Regions from separate parts of the Streptomyces sp. NBC_01471 genome, predicted to be linked through region 2. Evidence: riboswitches for the same ligand, from Rfam matches in the RefSeq annotation. Region 2 holds a riboswitch; the other holds the start of a gene.
The links. A riboswitch is a leader RNA that binds a small molecule or an ion and turns the genes downstream of it on or off. The one in region 2 is predicted to bind cyclic di-AMP.
Positions count from the first base shown of each region.

Region 1: linked by a shared signal. The riboswitch ahead of OG285_RS07020 (M23 family metallopeptidase) and the one ahead of OG285_RS18320 (M23 family metallopeptidase) in region 2 are both predicted to bind cyclic di-AMP.

Region 1 is NZ_CP109450.1:1,582,462-1,590,124, forward strand. Features, by position in the region: gene OG285_RS07005 (GNAT family N-acetyltransferase) at 1-2,264, opposite strand, end outside; gene OG285_RS07010 (HPr family phosphocarrier protein) at 2,392-2,673, shown strand; gene OG285_RS07015 (GntR family transcriptional regulator) at 2,840-3,517, opposite strand; gene OG285_RS07020 (M23 family metallopeptidase) at 3,748-4,539, opposite strand; cyclic di-AMP (ydaO/yuaA leader) riboswitch at 4,552-4,711, opposite strand; gene OG285_RS07025 (M16 family metallopeptidase) at 4,979-6,346, opposite strand; gene OG285_RS07030 (M16 family metallopeptidase) at 6,367-7,663, opposite strand, start outside.
Region 2 is NZ_CP109450.1:4,146,620-4,154,282, forward strand. Features, by position in the region: gene OG285_RS18295 (ATP-dependent endonuclease) at 1-1,655, shown strand, start outside; gene OG285_RS18300 (DUF4232 domain-containing protein) at 2,587-3,303, shown strand; tRNA gene OG285_RS18305 (tRNA-Met) at 3,504-3,577, shown strand; gene OG285_RS18310 (hypothetical protein) at 3,605-3,742, shown strand; gene OG285_RS18315 (PP2C family protein-serine/threonine phosphatase) at 3,847-4,995, shown strand; cyclic di-AMP (ydaO/yuaA leader) riboswitch at 5,221-5,360, shown strand; gene OG285_RS18320 (M23 family metallopeptidase) at 5,372-6,436, shown strand; gene OG285_RS18325 (aldo/keto reductase) at 6,714-7,658, shown strand.

The DNA of each region.
Region 1 (7,663 bases), 2.6 Mb from region 2:
AGGCCGAGGAGTTCGCAGGCGTCGTCGGGCGAGAGCGCCAGGCCGCGTGTGACATCGACGCGGGCGGTGCCGAGCAGCGCCTCGATCCGGCCGGCGGCGGCGCTCTCGTCGATGTCGTCGTACTCGGGGACCCGGCCGGGCTCGGCGGACTGGCGGCGCCACTGTGCGTAGCGGACGGCCTGGGCGAGTGCGCGGACGGCCCGCTCGGCGGCCGGGTAGGCGGGGATGCCCCGGGTGCGGGCGGCGGGAGGCGCGGCGGCTGTGTCCGCGGCCGCATCCGCGGTGGCGGCTGTGCTGGTGACGTGCGCTGTGTTCGCCCCGGCGGGCGGGGCTTCTCCCCCGCCGCCGTCCTGGGTGGCCGACGGGTCCGGAGCCGATGTCGCGGCGGCCGTTCCGCGGGCGGCTCGTACGGTGCCGGAGGCCGCCGCCAGCGCCTCGGCGAGACCGCCGATCTCCAGATGCACCACGGCGACCGGCTTGGCGGGGGCGTCCGCTGCCGCTTCGCGCAGGGCGGCCGCCAGCACCTCGCCGTCCCCCGACTCGGTCACGCCGTTCTCGCCCACCCAGGGGATCGCCGTGACCAGCACCGCGTCGCAGCCGTCGTCCGCCAGGGCCCGGCCGAGCGCGTCGCGGAAGTCCTGCGGGGCCGCGTCGGTCGTCAGGTCGACGGGCGGAAGCGGGCGCAGGCGCTCGGTGAGACAGGCGTCGTAGGTCAGCAGGCCGAGCGATTCGGAGTTGCCGAGGATCGCGACGCGCGGTCCGGCAGGCAGCGGCTGGTCGGCCAGCAGCAGACCCGCGTCGACCAGTTCGGTGACGGTGTCGACCCTGATCACACCGGCCTGCCGCAGCAGCTCGGAGACCGTGGCGTCCGGGACGCGGGTGACCGGGACAGCGTGGCCGGGCGGGGCGCTGCCGCTGTGCCGGGCGCCCTTGACGACCACGACCGGCTTCACCGCCGCGGTGCGCCGGGCGAGGCGGGTGAACTTCCGGGGGTTGCCGATCGATTCGAGGTAGAGCAGGGCGACATCGGTGTCCGGGTCGTCGTGCCAGTACTGGAGGAAGTCGTTGCCCGACAGATCGGCGCGGTTGCCGGCCGAGATGAAGGAGGAGAGTCCGGCGCCGCGCCGGTGCAGCGCGGAGAGCAGCGCGATGCCGATCGCACCGGACTGGGTGAAGAGTCCGATCCGGCCGCGCGCCGGGGACTCGGGGGCCAGTGAGGCGTTCAGCCGGACGGCTTCCGCGGTGTTGATGAGGCCGAAGGCGTTCGGCCCGATGATGCGCATACCGTACGAGCGGGCCCGGCGCAGCAGTTCGCGCTGGCGCAGCAGCCCTTCGGGCCCGCTCTCCGCGTAACCGGCGGAGATCACGACGAGCCCCTGCACCCCGCTCGCCCCGCAGTCGGCGACCACGTCGGGCACCTGTGCGGCCGGTACGGCGACGACCACCAGGTCGACCGCGTCCCCGGTGGCGGCGACGGACGCCACCGACCGGTGGGCGGGGGCACCGTCCACTTCGGTGAGGCCGTCGGGGAAGGCACGGTTCACCGCGTAGGTGCGCCCGGTGAAGCCGGATCCGTGCAGATTGCGCAGGACGGCGCGCCCCACCCCGCCGGGGGTGCGCCCCACCCCGACGACGGCGACGGAGCGGGGGGCCAGCAGCCGCTGCACCGACCGCGCCTCCGCGCGCTGTTCGCGGGCGCGCTGGACGGCCAGGGACGCCTCGGTGGGTTCCAGATCGAAGGTGAGGTGGACCGAGCCGTCCTCGAAACTGCGCTTCTGCTCGTACCCGGCGTCCGTGAACACCTTGATCATCTTGTTGTTGGCCGGCAGCACCTCGGCGGTGAAGCGGCTGACCTCGCGCTCCCTGGCGACCGCCGCGATGTGTTCGAGCAGCGCGGAGGCCACGCCGCGCCCCTGGTGGGCGTCCTGCACGAGGAAGGCGACCTCGGCCTCGTGCGCGCCGATCCGGTCGTAGCGGACGGTCGCGATGAACTCGCCGCCGACGGTCGCCGCGAGACCCACCCGGTCGACGTAGTCATGATGGGTGAAGCGGTGGACGTCCTTGGCGGAGAGCCGGGGGTACGGAGCGAAGAAGCGGTAGTACTTCGACTCGGGCGAGACCAGCTCGTAGAAGCTGACCAGCCGGTCGGCGTCCTCGGTGGTGATCGGCCTGATCCGCGCGGTACCGCCGTCGCGCAGCACCACGTCCGCCTCCCAGTGGGCCGGGTACTCCTGGTGCGGGTTCTCCTCCAGCGGGGGCTGCATGCTGAAAGCGTACGGGTCGCGGTGGTCAGGGGAGCGGTGCAGTCTGGGACGCGGCGGAGCCTCAGAACGCCGGACCCCCGTGCAAGAATGGTCTAGACAACTCTCGCGGAACTCGAAGGGCAACACCATGGCTGAGCGTCGCGTCAAGGTCGGTTGGACCGAGGGCCTGCACGCCCGACCGGCCTCCATCTTCGTCCGTGCCACCACGGCTTCCGGCGTCCCGGTGACGATCGCGAAGAACGGCGGCGACCCGGTCAACGCCGCGTCGATGCTCGCGGTCCTCGGCCTGGGCGTGGAGGGCGGCGAGGAGATCGTGCTCACCTCGGACGTGGAGGGCGCCGACGCCGCCCTGGACCGGCTGGCCAAGCTGGTCACCGAAGGGCTCGACGAACTCCCCGAGACCGTCTGAAGCGGCCCTCACAGCGCCCCGGACCGCAGTGTTCCGAATTCTGGACACTGCGGTTCTGCCTTTCCCTCTTTTCCGGGATCAGAAAAGCAGAACATAAAGAGGAAACCCCGAGAGCACGGAGAGCCGCGCCGGGATATTCCCTTCTCCCCTGTATACGGCAGCACTGTTAATCGGTGATGCTCGCAATGTTTACAGCATGTTGCGAATCCCTCACGCGGCCCTGTTTCCGCAGCCGGTGCGCCGCGGCGGCGCGCTCGGCGTGCACCGCGGTGAGGGCACGGGCCCGCTCCGCGTCGCCGCGCGCCACCGCGTCCACGATCGAGCCGTGCTCGGCCCAGGAGACGACGGGAAGGACCGGCTGGTCGACCGCGTACATCCAGCTGATCTTCTGCCGCAGCTGGCCGAGCAGCGTGGTCAGCGCCGCACTGCCCGATGACTGTGCCAGCGTCTCGTGGAACCAGCCGCCGAGCGACCGCAGGTCCTCGCCCTGGCCGCGCCCGGCACGTTCCTGCCCCAGCCTGACCAGGCCGCGGAGCACCTTCAGATGAGCATCGGTCCGCCGCTGGGCGGCGCGCGCCGCGCCCATCGGCTCCAGCAGCATCCGTATCTCCAGCAGGTCGGCCGCCTCCCGCTCGGTCGGTTCGGCGACACAGGCGCCCGCGTGGCGGCGGGTGACGACGAACCCCTCGGACTCCAGGGTCCGCAGCGCCTCACGGACAGGGACACGGGAGACGCCGTAGCGGCGCGCGAGCACCTCCTCGGTCAGCCGGCCACCCCGCTCGTACACCCCCGAGATGATGTCGTCACGGATTGCCGTGCATACCGAATGCGCGGGAATGCGCATGACCGAACCTCCGCATCGACGCCCGCATATCGCGGTCTGTACGCACCTGTGCGGCGACTCTATGGCAGGGCAGGTTAATTCCCGAAGGCCCCCGGTAAATCATGGATATCTTTTGGCCATGTAAAAACCGGACGTACGAACACCGGGCGTTAGGAAAATGTCCGTGCGAACACCCGGGACGCGTGTGGCCCCGGCGCGGCGAGCACCGGGGCCACACGGGACGCGCCGGGTCAGACCTTCACACCGTGCGAGCGCAGGTACGCGACGGGGTCGATGTCCGAGCCGTAGTCGGGGCCGGTGCGGGCCTCGAAGTGGAGGTGCGGGCCCGTGACATTGCCGGTGGCGCCGGAGAGCGCGATCTGCTGGTCCGATGTGACGGACTGGCCGACCGAGACGCCGATGGACGACAGGTGGCCGTACTGCGTGTACGTGCCGTCGTGCATCCGGATGACGATGTTGTTGCCGTACGCGCCGCCCCAGCCGGCCTCCACGACCGTGCCGGCGCCGACGGCATGGACCGGGGTGCCGCTCGCGGCGTGGAAGTCGATGCCGGTGTGGCTGCCGGAGGACCAGAGGCTGCCGCCGGTCTTGTAGCCGGTGGACACGTACGAGTCGGCGACCGGGGGCACGAAGGCGTTGAGGCGCTTGCGGGCCTCGGCCCGGGCCGCGCGCTGCTTGGCCGCCTTCGCCTCGCGCTCCCGCTCGGCCTTCGCCTTCGCGGCTGCCGCCCTGGCCTTGGCGGCGGCCTTCGCCTTCGCCAAGGCCTCGGCGTGGGCGGCTTCGTGCCGCTGGGCCGTGGCCTGGGCGGCTATCCGGTCGGCGACGGTGTCACCGACCAGTATGGTCCGGTCGAGGCGGGCCTCCTGTGCGGTGGAGACCTTCGCGCTGTCGGCCATCGCCGGGGAGGCGAGGGTGCCGATGACACCGGCTGTGGCGAGGGTGGCGACTCCGGCGACGCCCGCGGTCCTGCGGGTCGGACGGTTCGGGGCACGGTGCTTGCCGGTAGGGCGGCTGAACGCCATGAAGGGGCTGGTCCTTTCCTTCCCTCTCGCCTACCGGGTTAGCTGACGGGTTCGGAGCAGGAAGGTCTCCTACGGGCCCGCCCCTGCGGAGCGGCCCCGATTCACCCCAGGGACTGAGTGGGTCCCCGGCTCCCCGGGCTCGCGCCTGACGGGGACTCGGCGATCGCTGCCCGGCGCCGCGGTTGCGGCTTACGTCCGACGGACAGCGCATGTGACGGTAAGTGAGCGGTGCCGGTCGGGCCAAACAGAGAGCGGGTTTTGTCGCACATCCCACAGGACATCCCACCGGCAGCAGCCGCCAAAGGCCGCGCATCCGACAACCACGACATACAGCCCGGGACTCTGTACCCCGGCACGCAGCCGGGTCCCGGTGGGCGCGCCGCCCACCGGGACCCCGGGGATCCGCTGCGGCCGCCCGTGCCTCGGGGCGGCCGTGACGTCAGCTCGCGACCACGGTCACTTCACCGATGCCCAGCGCCCTGACCGGCTCCACGATCTGTGCGGCGTCCCCCACCAGGACCGTCACCAGCCGGTCGTCGGGGAAGGCGGAGACCACGGCCGCGGTCGCCTCGACCGTGCCGGTCGCGGCGAGGTGCGCGTACAGCTGTGCCTGGAAGTCGTCCGGCAGGTGCTGCTCGACCTGATCGGCCAGCGTGCCCGCGACGGCGGCGGCCGTCTCGTACTTCAGCGGGGCGACGCCCACCAGGTTCTGTACGGCGACGTCCCGCTCGGCGTCGGTCAGCCCGCCCGCGGCCAGCGTCCTGAGCACCGTCCAGAGGTCGTCGAGCGCGGGTCCGGTCGACTCGGTGTCCACCGACCCGCTGATGGCGAGCATGGCGGCGCCGGTCCCGTCGGGCGCGGAGCGGATCACCTGGCTGAAGGCCCGCACACCGTAGGTGTAGCCCTTCTCCTCGCGCAGGACGCGGTCCAGACGGGAGGTGAGCGTGCCGCCCAGGCAGTACGTGCCGAGGACCTGGGCGGGCCAGACCCGGTCGTGCCGGTCGGCACCGATCCGGCCGATCAGCAGCTGGGTCTGGACCGCTCCGGGGCGGTCCACGACGACCACCCGGCCGGTGTCGTCCGCGGTGATCGGGGGCACCGGGCGGGGCGTGCCCGCGTTGCCCTTCCACTCGCCGAGGGTCTCGGCGAGCACCGCGTCCAGGTCGGTGCCCGCCAGGTCGCCGACGACCACGGCGGTGGCTGTCGACGGCCGGACGTACGCGTCGTAGAAGGCACGGACGGCCGGCGCGTCGATGCGCGCCACCGTCTCCTCGGTGCCCTGGCGCGGACGCGACATGCGCGCGGTGGCCGGGAACAGCTCCTTCGAGAGCTGCTTGGCGGCGCGGCGGGCCGGGTTGGCCAGCTCGTGCGGGATCTCGTCCAGCCGGTTGCCCACGATCCGCTCGACCTCGCTCGGGGCGAAGGCGGGCGCGCGCAGTGCGTCCGCGAGCAGGCCGAGCGCCTTGGGCAGCCGGGAGACCGGCACTTCCAGGGAGACCCGGACACCGGGGTGGTCGGCGTGCGCGTCGAGTGTGGCGCCGCAGCGCTCCAGCTCAGCGGCGAACTCCTCGGCGCTGTGCTTGTCGGTGCCCTCGGAGAAGGCCCTCGCCATGATCGTGGCGATGCCGTCGAGCCCCTCGGGCTCGGCGTCCAGCGGGGCGTCGAGGCTGATCTCGACAGCGACGACCTGCTGTCCGGGACGGTCGCAGCGCAGCACCGTCAGGCCGTTGGGCAGGGTGGAGCGCTCGGGGGCCGGGAAGGCCCAGGGCCTGGGGGCACCCGCCTGGGGCTGCGGGTGGAAGGTCATCGTCACGGCCGCGGGGTCGGTCACTGGTCCGCCTCTGTGCTCTCGGTGGTCGCGGCGGCCTCGTCGGATACGCCGTCCGCACTGGTCTCTTCGGGCTCATCGGCGGTGACGGGCTCGTACACCAGCACAGCCCTGTTGTCCGGGCGCAGCCGGGCCTTGGCTACCTCCTGCACCTCGTCGGCCGTGATGTCCAGCACCCGGCCGACGGCGGTCAGCGCCAGCTGCGGGTCGCCGAACAGCACGGCGTACCTGCACAGTTCGTCGGCGCGGCCGGCGACCGTACCGAGCCGGTCGAGCCACTCCCGCTCCAGCTGGGCCTGCGCGCGCTCCATCTCCTCGGCCGTGGGCCCCACCGCGGCGAAGCGGGCCAGCTCCTCGTCGACGGCCGCCTCGATCTGCGGGACCTCGACACCGCCCGACGTCTTGACGTCCAGCCAGCCGAGCGAGGGGGCGCCGGAGAGCCGCAGCAGGCCGAAGCCCGCGGCGACGGCCGTACGGTCCCGGCGCACCAGCCTGTTGTGGAGCAGCGACGACTCGCCGCCGCCCAGGATGGTCAGTGCGATGTCCGCCGCGTCGCACGCGCGGGTGCCGTCCTCGGGGAGCCGGTAGGCGGCCATCAGGGCACGCGAGGGCACCTCCTCGTACAGCTCCTCGCGCACCTCGGCGCCGAGGGTGTCGGGCAGTGAGCCGTCCCGCGGCGGCTGCTTGCCGTCGTGGGAGGGGATGGTGCCGAAGTACTTCTCGACCCAGGCGAGCGTCTGCTCCGGGTCGATGTCGCCGACGACGGACAGCACGGCGTTGTTCGGCGCGTAGTTCGTACGGAAGAACGCGCGGGCGTCCTCCAGCGTCGCCGCGTCCAGGTCGGCCATGGAACCGATCGGCGTGTGGTGGTACGGGTGGCCCTCCGGGTAGGAGAGGGCGGTCAGCTTCTCGAACGCCGTGCCGTACGGCACGTTGTCGTAGCGCTGGCGGCGCTCGTTCTTGACGACGTCCCGCTGGTTCTCCATGGACTCCTCGTCGAGCGCGGCGAGGAGGGAGCCCATCCGGTCGGCCTCCAGCCAGAGCGCCAACTCCAGCTGGTGCGTGGGCATCGTCTCGAAGTAGTTGGTGCGCTCGAAGCTGGTGGTGCCGTTGAGCGAGCCCCCGGCCCCCTGCACCAGCTCGAAGTGGCCGTTGCCCTCGACCTGTCCCGAGCCCTGGAACATCAGGTGCTCGAAGAGGTGGGCGAGTCCGGTACGCCCCTTGACTTCGTGGCGTGAACCGACGTCGTACCAGAGGCAGACCGCGGCGACCGGGGTCAGGTGGTCCTCGGAGAGC
Region 2 (7,663 bases):
AGGGTGCGGAGACCGTGAGCATCTGGCGTACCTGGGAGGACGGCGACGACAAGATCACTGGCAAGGCATTCGCGTACGGGCCCTTCGAGCGGGTCCGGCTGCACACCACTGCCACGGAGTTGCGGAACGCGTACAAGGAGCTCCGGGAGTCCGATCCCTCCCTCGGGCTCTCGCCCGCCGGTAGCAAGGCCGCTGCCGAAGCAGCCATGACCGCTTGGGAGTCCCTGCACCGCGACCGGCTCACGGAGACTGAGGTCGAGGCGACGCACTTCTTCGGGTTCGCCGGGCAGAGCAAGTTGGCAGAGCTGATCGACTTCGTCTTTGTCTCTGCTGACCTCCGCGCCTACGAAGAGGCCGACGACAGCAAGGCAACGGCGCTCGGCCGGATCCTGGAACACTCCGTGGACCGCACCGCGGTCAACAAGAGGCTCGCCGACATCGACGAGTCCGCGCACCAGGCACGGCAGGAGGCGCAGGCAGCCGAGTACGGCGAGCCGCTCGGGAGGCTTTCGGCCGCGCTCTCACGGGGGCTCGCGGAGTTCACCACCGGCCGGGACATCGTCGTCACGCCCACGGTGCAGCCGCAGAGGGCCGCGCGGACGGGGTTTCAGATCACCGTCAGGGACGGTGCCGCCCAGACCTCCGTCCACCGGCAGGGACACGGCTTCCAGCGGGCACTGATCATCGCGGCGCTCAAATACCTCGCCTTGCAGAGGCGCCCGGAGGGCGGGACGCGCACGCTCTGTCTGGCGATCGAGGAGCCGGAGCTCTATCAGCATCCTCCGCAGGCCAGGACTTTTGCCGAGGTGTTGCGCGCCCTCGTGGACGAGTCCCCGGCCGGGCTCACGCAGGTGATGTACGCGACGCACAACCCGGTCTTCATCGAGCCGCGCAGTTACCACGAGATCCGGCGGCTCAGCTGCGACGGCGCCGAGGAACACCCCGTCACCAAGGTCTGGCAGGTGTCTGAGCCCGAGCTCATCCAGGTGCTGCCGGAGGAACTGGTGAGCGAGGGTGCCGTCCGGCGCAAGGTGGGCATCCTGTGTGCCGAGAACCTAGCGGAAGGGTTCTTCGCCCGAGCCGTTGTGCTCGTCGAAGGCGTCACCGACCGTGCGGTCATTCTCGGCTGCTCGGAGCGGGAGCGGCGGAACTGGGGTGCCCAGGGGATCAGCGTGATCAATGCGGGCGGGAAGGGCAACATCGCACTCTGTCACGCCATCCTCAACGCGATGGGTGTCTCTTGTTACGCCGTCTTCGACGGTGACGCGGGCAAGCGCGAGCGCAGTCTGGGGAACATTCAGCCGAGCATCGTGGGGGAGGAGAGGGCGAAGAAGGAGCGGGCCATCGAGGACGAGTACAGGCGGGATGCGGGCGAGAACGCGAACCTTCTGGGGTATCTCGGAGCGTCTTCGCGCGTGCCATGGCCGACGACGGAGTCCGCTGCAGGGCACGCGGTGTTCGAGGATCACTTGGAGGCGCTCCTCGCTGAGTCGTGGCCTGCTTGGGGAAGGAGGGTCAGGGAGTTGATCGACTCCGGTGAGGGCTTTCCCGCGAAGAATGCCGCGACGTACAGGGAAGCGGCGAGGACGGCCGACGGGGAGCCTCCCTTCGTTCTCCTGGCGCTCTTGGAGAACGCGGCGGCGCTCGTCAAGTAGGGAGCGAAGCCTCATTCTGGTGCCGGCCACTTGCACGGACTCATCCCGCGAGACGGCATCCAACCTCTACTTGGGCGCACACCACGGGAGGTGTGACTTCGGGGTCGCCCAGGTGACGGCAACGGCCTCCGTCCGACCTCCCCACCCAAGGCTCAGCGCTGACGCTCGTAGCCGCTCCTCCCCGGCAGAGGCCCCGACTCATCCCAGGGCGGTCGGCCCGACCGAGTGCTCCCGTGGTTTCGGCGCTCGTCCGGCGGAGCCTCATGCGTGAGCGATGCGTGAGCGGACGGCGCGGCAAAGGACGTCATCAACCGGATCAAGCGGCAGAGCGTACGTCTCTGACCGGGCAAGTCCCGACAGCCGAGCACCGTCCGGACCGCCCTGACAGGAGACCGCCGGGACTTTTAATCCATTGGTTGTGGGTTCGAGTCCCACACGGTCTACGAAGCGCGGGAGGGCCAAACCCCTTCTGACCTGCTGGGGAGCGCCCCGACCGGAGTGATCCGGTCGGGGCGCTCCCGCGTTTTCCGGGGCCAGGCCTGAGTGATGCGTGAGCGGTGACGCGCCCTCGCCAGGAGACTCGCGCCTGCCCTGACCCGCCCTCGATCCCTCGCGTCCCTCATCACCGCCCCTGGTTCGACCGCGATCGGCCTCACCGAACTCACCGAACTCACCGCCCTCGATCTTCTTCGTTCGGGCCGTTCGTGGCGTGCTGCTCAGCATTCCTGTCCGTCTCCCTGTTCCGGGACACCGTTCCAGCGGTGGGGAGTTCTCGCAGCTCAGGGGCTGTTCCGCCGTTCCAGTGTCCCTGCCTTTCCGTAGAGCATTGCGGGTGCGGCCGGCCCGCCACGAAGCTCGTTGTTGCCAGCAGGCGCCGGTCCGGCGCCGTGTCCGGCGTAAGCGGTCCGAATCTCTACGGGGGAGTCCACCCATGCGCAAGAACCTCATCCGCACGACCACCCTGGCCGCCATGGCGGTGGCCGCCGTCCTGTCGCTGAGCGCCTGCGAGGGCGGGCCCGGCTCCGCTGGCACTTCGTCCTCGCGCAGCGCGGCGCAGTCTGCGGACAAGGGGCAGGAAGCCGAGGGCGGCGGGGGCGGCAAGGCCGTGGGCTCCGGGGCCGACACCTCGGCAAGGTCGGAGAGCGGGAGTCCGACGGGCAGCAGCGCGGCAGGAAATGGCACCAGCGCGTCGGGCAGCGGCGGCAACGGGAACGGTCACACCGGCCGTTACGGGCAGGTCTGTGGCGCCAACGACCTCACGTGGAACGCCAGTTCCGAGACCCAGGCCGGTGGCTACATCCTCATCTCGGTGAAGGCCAAGCCGGGTATCACCTGCTCCCTCCCGGCTGCGCTTCCGATGGTGGCGTTCGGGTCCGACGGCACCCAGGCGGGGCCGGCCGAGCAGGCCGTCGGCGAAGAAGTGGAACTGAGCGGCGCCACCACCGCCTACGCCGGGGTGAACCCCAAGACCACCAACACCAATGGCGGCAAGGAACTGAACGAGATCATCACCTCGGTGAGCGAGGACGACCGGACCGACCCGGTCAGCCTGCACACCGGCAGCATCACCGTCGACAAGCCGATCGTCACCAACTGGCACACCACGGCCCAGAACGCCGTTCCCGGTGACGGCGTGGACAGCCACTGACAGCCACTGACGGCGACGCGTGCCCTTGACCCTCGTCACTCCGGCGCTTCATCAAGGGCGGAACGCGACGCCGCCGTATTGACGGTGCCGAGGACGGCGGGCAGCACAGCAGTGGCTGGGGTCACTTGATCTCGTTGGCTGTCCGCAGCGGTTAATGGTTCGAACCACCCCCGCGCATGCCGTAGAGTTGGGTTTACCGACGCGGGGTGGAGCAGCTCGGTAGCTCGCTGGGCTCATAACCCAGAGGTCGCAGGTTCAAATCCTGTCCCCGCTACTCAAGACCGAAGGCCCAGCACATCATGTGCTGGGCCTTCAGTCGTTTCCCGGCCAGGTTCCGGGCCGGGGCATCGATCGGGGGCGGGCGCTGCGGGCCTGTCTGCTGTTCGTCGCGATGGTGCTCGCCGTGGTGACGGGGTCGGTGGTCGCGCTGCCGGGCTGACGCCCTTCCCCCACTTGGCCGAGGCCGAATCGCACACCGGCGCGGGTGCGGCCAGCCTGGTGGGGTGCGGTACCGTCCGCCGCGGACCGGGCAGGAGGGTACTGGTGGGGCAGCGAGAGGACTCGGGCTGGGCGCGTCGGTTCGTCCGGGCGCTGCCTGCCGTGCTGATCGTGGGCGGGCTGGTCTTCGACCAGCTGACACCGGCCGCGTTCACGGCTGCCCCGTTCTTCGCCGCAGCGCCGGTGATCGCCGCCCCGTTCTTCTCGTACCGGGCCACTCTGATCACCGGGATCATCGCGGTGCTGTCCATGGCGGGGCTGCACGTCTACAACAACACCTCGTCCAAGGGCGCGGCGATCACCGAGCTGATCACTGTCCTCACGGTGTCCGTCGTCGCCCTCATCATCAATCGCGTCATCCGGGTCAGCGGTGAGGAGCTCGCGTCGGCGCGCGTGGTGGCGGAGACCGCGCAGCGTGCGGTGCTGCCGGTGCCCTCCGAACGGATCGCCGGGCTGCACGTCGCGGCGCGGTACGAGGCGGCGCAGGCCGGCACCTTCATCGGCGGTGACCTCTTCGCCGTGCAGGACACCCCGTACGGGGTCCGGCTGGTGGTGGGTGACGTACGGGGCAAGGGGCTCGGTGCGGTCGAGGCCGTCGCCGTGGTGATCGGGGCCTTCCGGGAGGCCGCCGAGCAGGAGGTGACGATCGAGCAGGTCGCCCAGCGGCTGGAGCGTGCGCTGACCCGTGAAGGGGTGCGGCGGGAGGGGCTTGACGCCTTCGAGGGGTTCACCACGGCGGCGCTCGCCGAGATCCCGCGCAGTGACCAGGGGCTGATCCGGCTGCTCAACCGGGGCCACCCCGAGCCGCTGCTGCTGTACGCGGACGGGGGCATCCACGTCCTCGAGCCGACCGACCCCGCGCTGCCGCTGGGGCTGGCCGATCTGGCGGCCTGGCCGGACCGGGCGGACGAGACGGCGTTCCCGCCGGGGGCCACGCTGCTGCTCTACACCGACGGGCTGTCCGAGGCGAGGAACGCGCAGGGGGCCTTCTACGAACCGCAGGAGCGCCTGCGCGGGCGGATCTTTCCGGGGCCCGAGGAGCTGTTGACGGCGGTGACCGACGACGTGCGGCTGCACACGGGCGGGCGCTCCACGGACGACATGGCGCTGCTCGCCGTGGGCCGTCCGCTCCAGGGGCAGCCGGACCGGCGCAGGACGGTCGAGATCGTGCACCGCGAACGACACGATCCGTAGTCGAAGAGCACCCCTCCGCATAACGTTTGATGCACTATCAGAAACTCGATGTTTCCCGGCGGCGGCTGAGGGTTGATCAAGTCGCCCGAATCCGCCCCCTTATGCCCCGATAAGTGCAGGCCAAAGACGTTAACGATCAGTCGGAACAGCTTGGAATCCGGCCCTCGCGTCTATTAACGTTCGATAACGCAGCGCGGTTGTCCCAGTCGTCGCAAGAGGCGACACCGTGCGCACGCGCCGAATCCCGCAAGGGAACCGGGGAACCACCAATTGGGGTGAATCGGGCTATCCGTCAGGGCTGCCCGTAGGAGACCTTCCTGCTCCGAACCCGTCAGCTAACCCGGTAGGCGGTAAGGAAGGAAAGGAGTGCGCCTCCGTGGCGTCCAACAACCCTGCCCCCGAAACGCTTTACTTCCCGAACGACGATGCTCTCGGTTTCGGCGGTGAGGACGGCGGTCCGCTCGATGAGTGGAATCCCACCGAGGATTCCCTCCGTCCGGTCCGGGGCAAGCACCGTGTGGCCAAGCAGCGCAGCGGTCTCGCCCGCAGTTCGACGGTGCTCGGCGTTGGCGTGATCGCAGCCGTCGGCGCGGGCGGCATGGCCAGCGCGCAGGGCAAGCCCGCGGTCGCGATCTCCCTCCCCGACCTTCCGCAGTCCGTCAAGGACAAGCTGCCGGAAGCCGAGTCGCTGCCCGGCGTGGGGACGCTGATCTCCGACCTCGGCGATCACTCCTCGGACCACGGTGGCACGGGCACGGACGCCACCGACGCGGCGCTCACCACAGCGGTGGCCGGCACCAAGGGCAGCGCGAACGCGGGCGAGGCCCTTCGCGCCCGGATACTCCAGCAGGCCGAGCAGCAGCAGGGCGCGGTCGACGACGAGGCCAAGGCGGCAGCCGAGAAGGCAGCGGCGGAGAAGGCGTCGGCGGAGGCCGCGAAGAAGCAGGACGAGGCGGCGGCCAAGGAGAAGGCGGCCAAGGAGAAGGCCGAGGCGGAGGCCAAGGCCAAGGCGGAGAAGGAGCGGCTCGCCAAGCTGGCCGCCAGTTACTCGCTCCCGGTCTCCTCGTACACCCTCACCTCGCGGTTCGACGACGGCGGTTCGATGTGGTCTTCGGGCCACCACACCGGCCTCGACTTCGCCGCCCCGACCGGCACTCCGATCAAGGCCGTGCACAGCGGAACGGTCAAGTCCGCAGGCTGGGCCGGGGCGTACGGCTACCGCACGGTCGTCACACTCGACGACGGTACGGAGCTGTGGTTCTGCCACCAGTCCTCGCTCTCGGTCAGCGCGGGCCAGAAGGTCAGCACCGGCGAGGTCATCGGCCGGGTCGGCGCCACCGGCAATGTCACGGGGCCGCATGTGCACCTGGAGGTCCGCCCGGGCGGCGGCGACCCGATCGACCCGATGACCTGGCTCCAGGGCAAGGGCCTCCACCCGTGAGGGGCTGAACGTCCCCGAGTGACCGAACAGGCCCCGGGGGCTGAACGTCCTCCAAGGGGTTAGTCCCCCTCGCCTGGCGCGCACCGTCGAGGTGTGGCTGACGCGTACCGCCGGTTCGCGCGGCCCCGCCCCCCCGTACCCCGGCAGCCCTGACGACATCCCCCCGACGTCAGGGCTGCCGGTTCGTCGTGTGCAGGCATCGGCACCTGTCCGGCCCGGCCACCCGTACGGCCGGTCCGGCGGAATAGCGCCGCGTCTCCCCAGGGTTGATCAGCGTATGACTTCTCTCCGCGCACTCGGCTCTTCCGGCCTCCAGGTCTTCCCGCTCTCCCTCGGCGGCAACGTCTTCGGATGGAGCGCCGACGAACAGCAGTCCTTCTCCGTCCTCGACGCCTACACCGCCGTCGGCGGCAACTTCATCGACACCGCGGACACCTACTCGTCATGGGTGCCCGGCAACGAGGGCGGCGAGTCCGAGACCGTCATCGGCAACTGGCTGGCCGCGCGGGGGAACCGCTCCGATGTGGTGGTAGCCACCAAGGTCGGCGCACACCCCGAGTACAAGGGGCTCTCGGCCGCGAACATCAAGGCCGCGGCCGACGAGTCGCTGCGCAGGCTGCGCACCGATTACATCGACCTGTACTACACGCACTTCGACGACGTCTCCGTCCCGGTCGAGGAGATCATCTCCACCCTCGACGAGCTGGTGAAGGCCGGCAAGGTGCGCGCCATCGCCGCGTCCAATGTGAGCGCCGAGCGGCTAGACGCCTTCATGGCGTTCTCCGAGGCCGAAGGGCTCGCCCGGTACGTCGCCCTGCAGCCCCACTACAACCTGGTCTCCCGCGACACGTACGAGGGCGGGCTCCAGGACGCGGCGGCCCGGCACGGTCTGGCGGCCGTGCCGTACTTCTCGCTGGCCTCCGGCTTCCTCACGGGCAAGTACCGGCCCGGTGTGGACGTCGACAGTGTGCGGGCCGAGGGTGCGGCCAAGCACCTCGGGACCGAGCGGGGACCGAAGGTCCTGGCCGCACTCGACAAGGTCGCCGCGGCGCACGGAGCCGAGGTCGCGACCGTCGCCCTGGTGTGGCTGGCCGCACAGCCGACCGTCGTCGCGCCGATCGCTTCGGCCCGTACGGTCGGGCAGCTGCCGGCGCTGACCGCCGTGGCCGAGCTGGAGCTCACCGACGCCGAGGTGGCGGAGCTGACCGCGGCCTCCGCCTGAGTCCT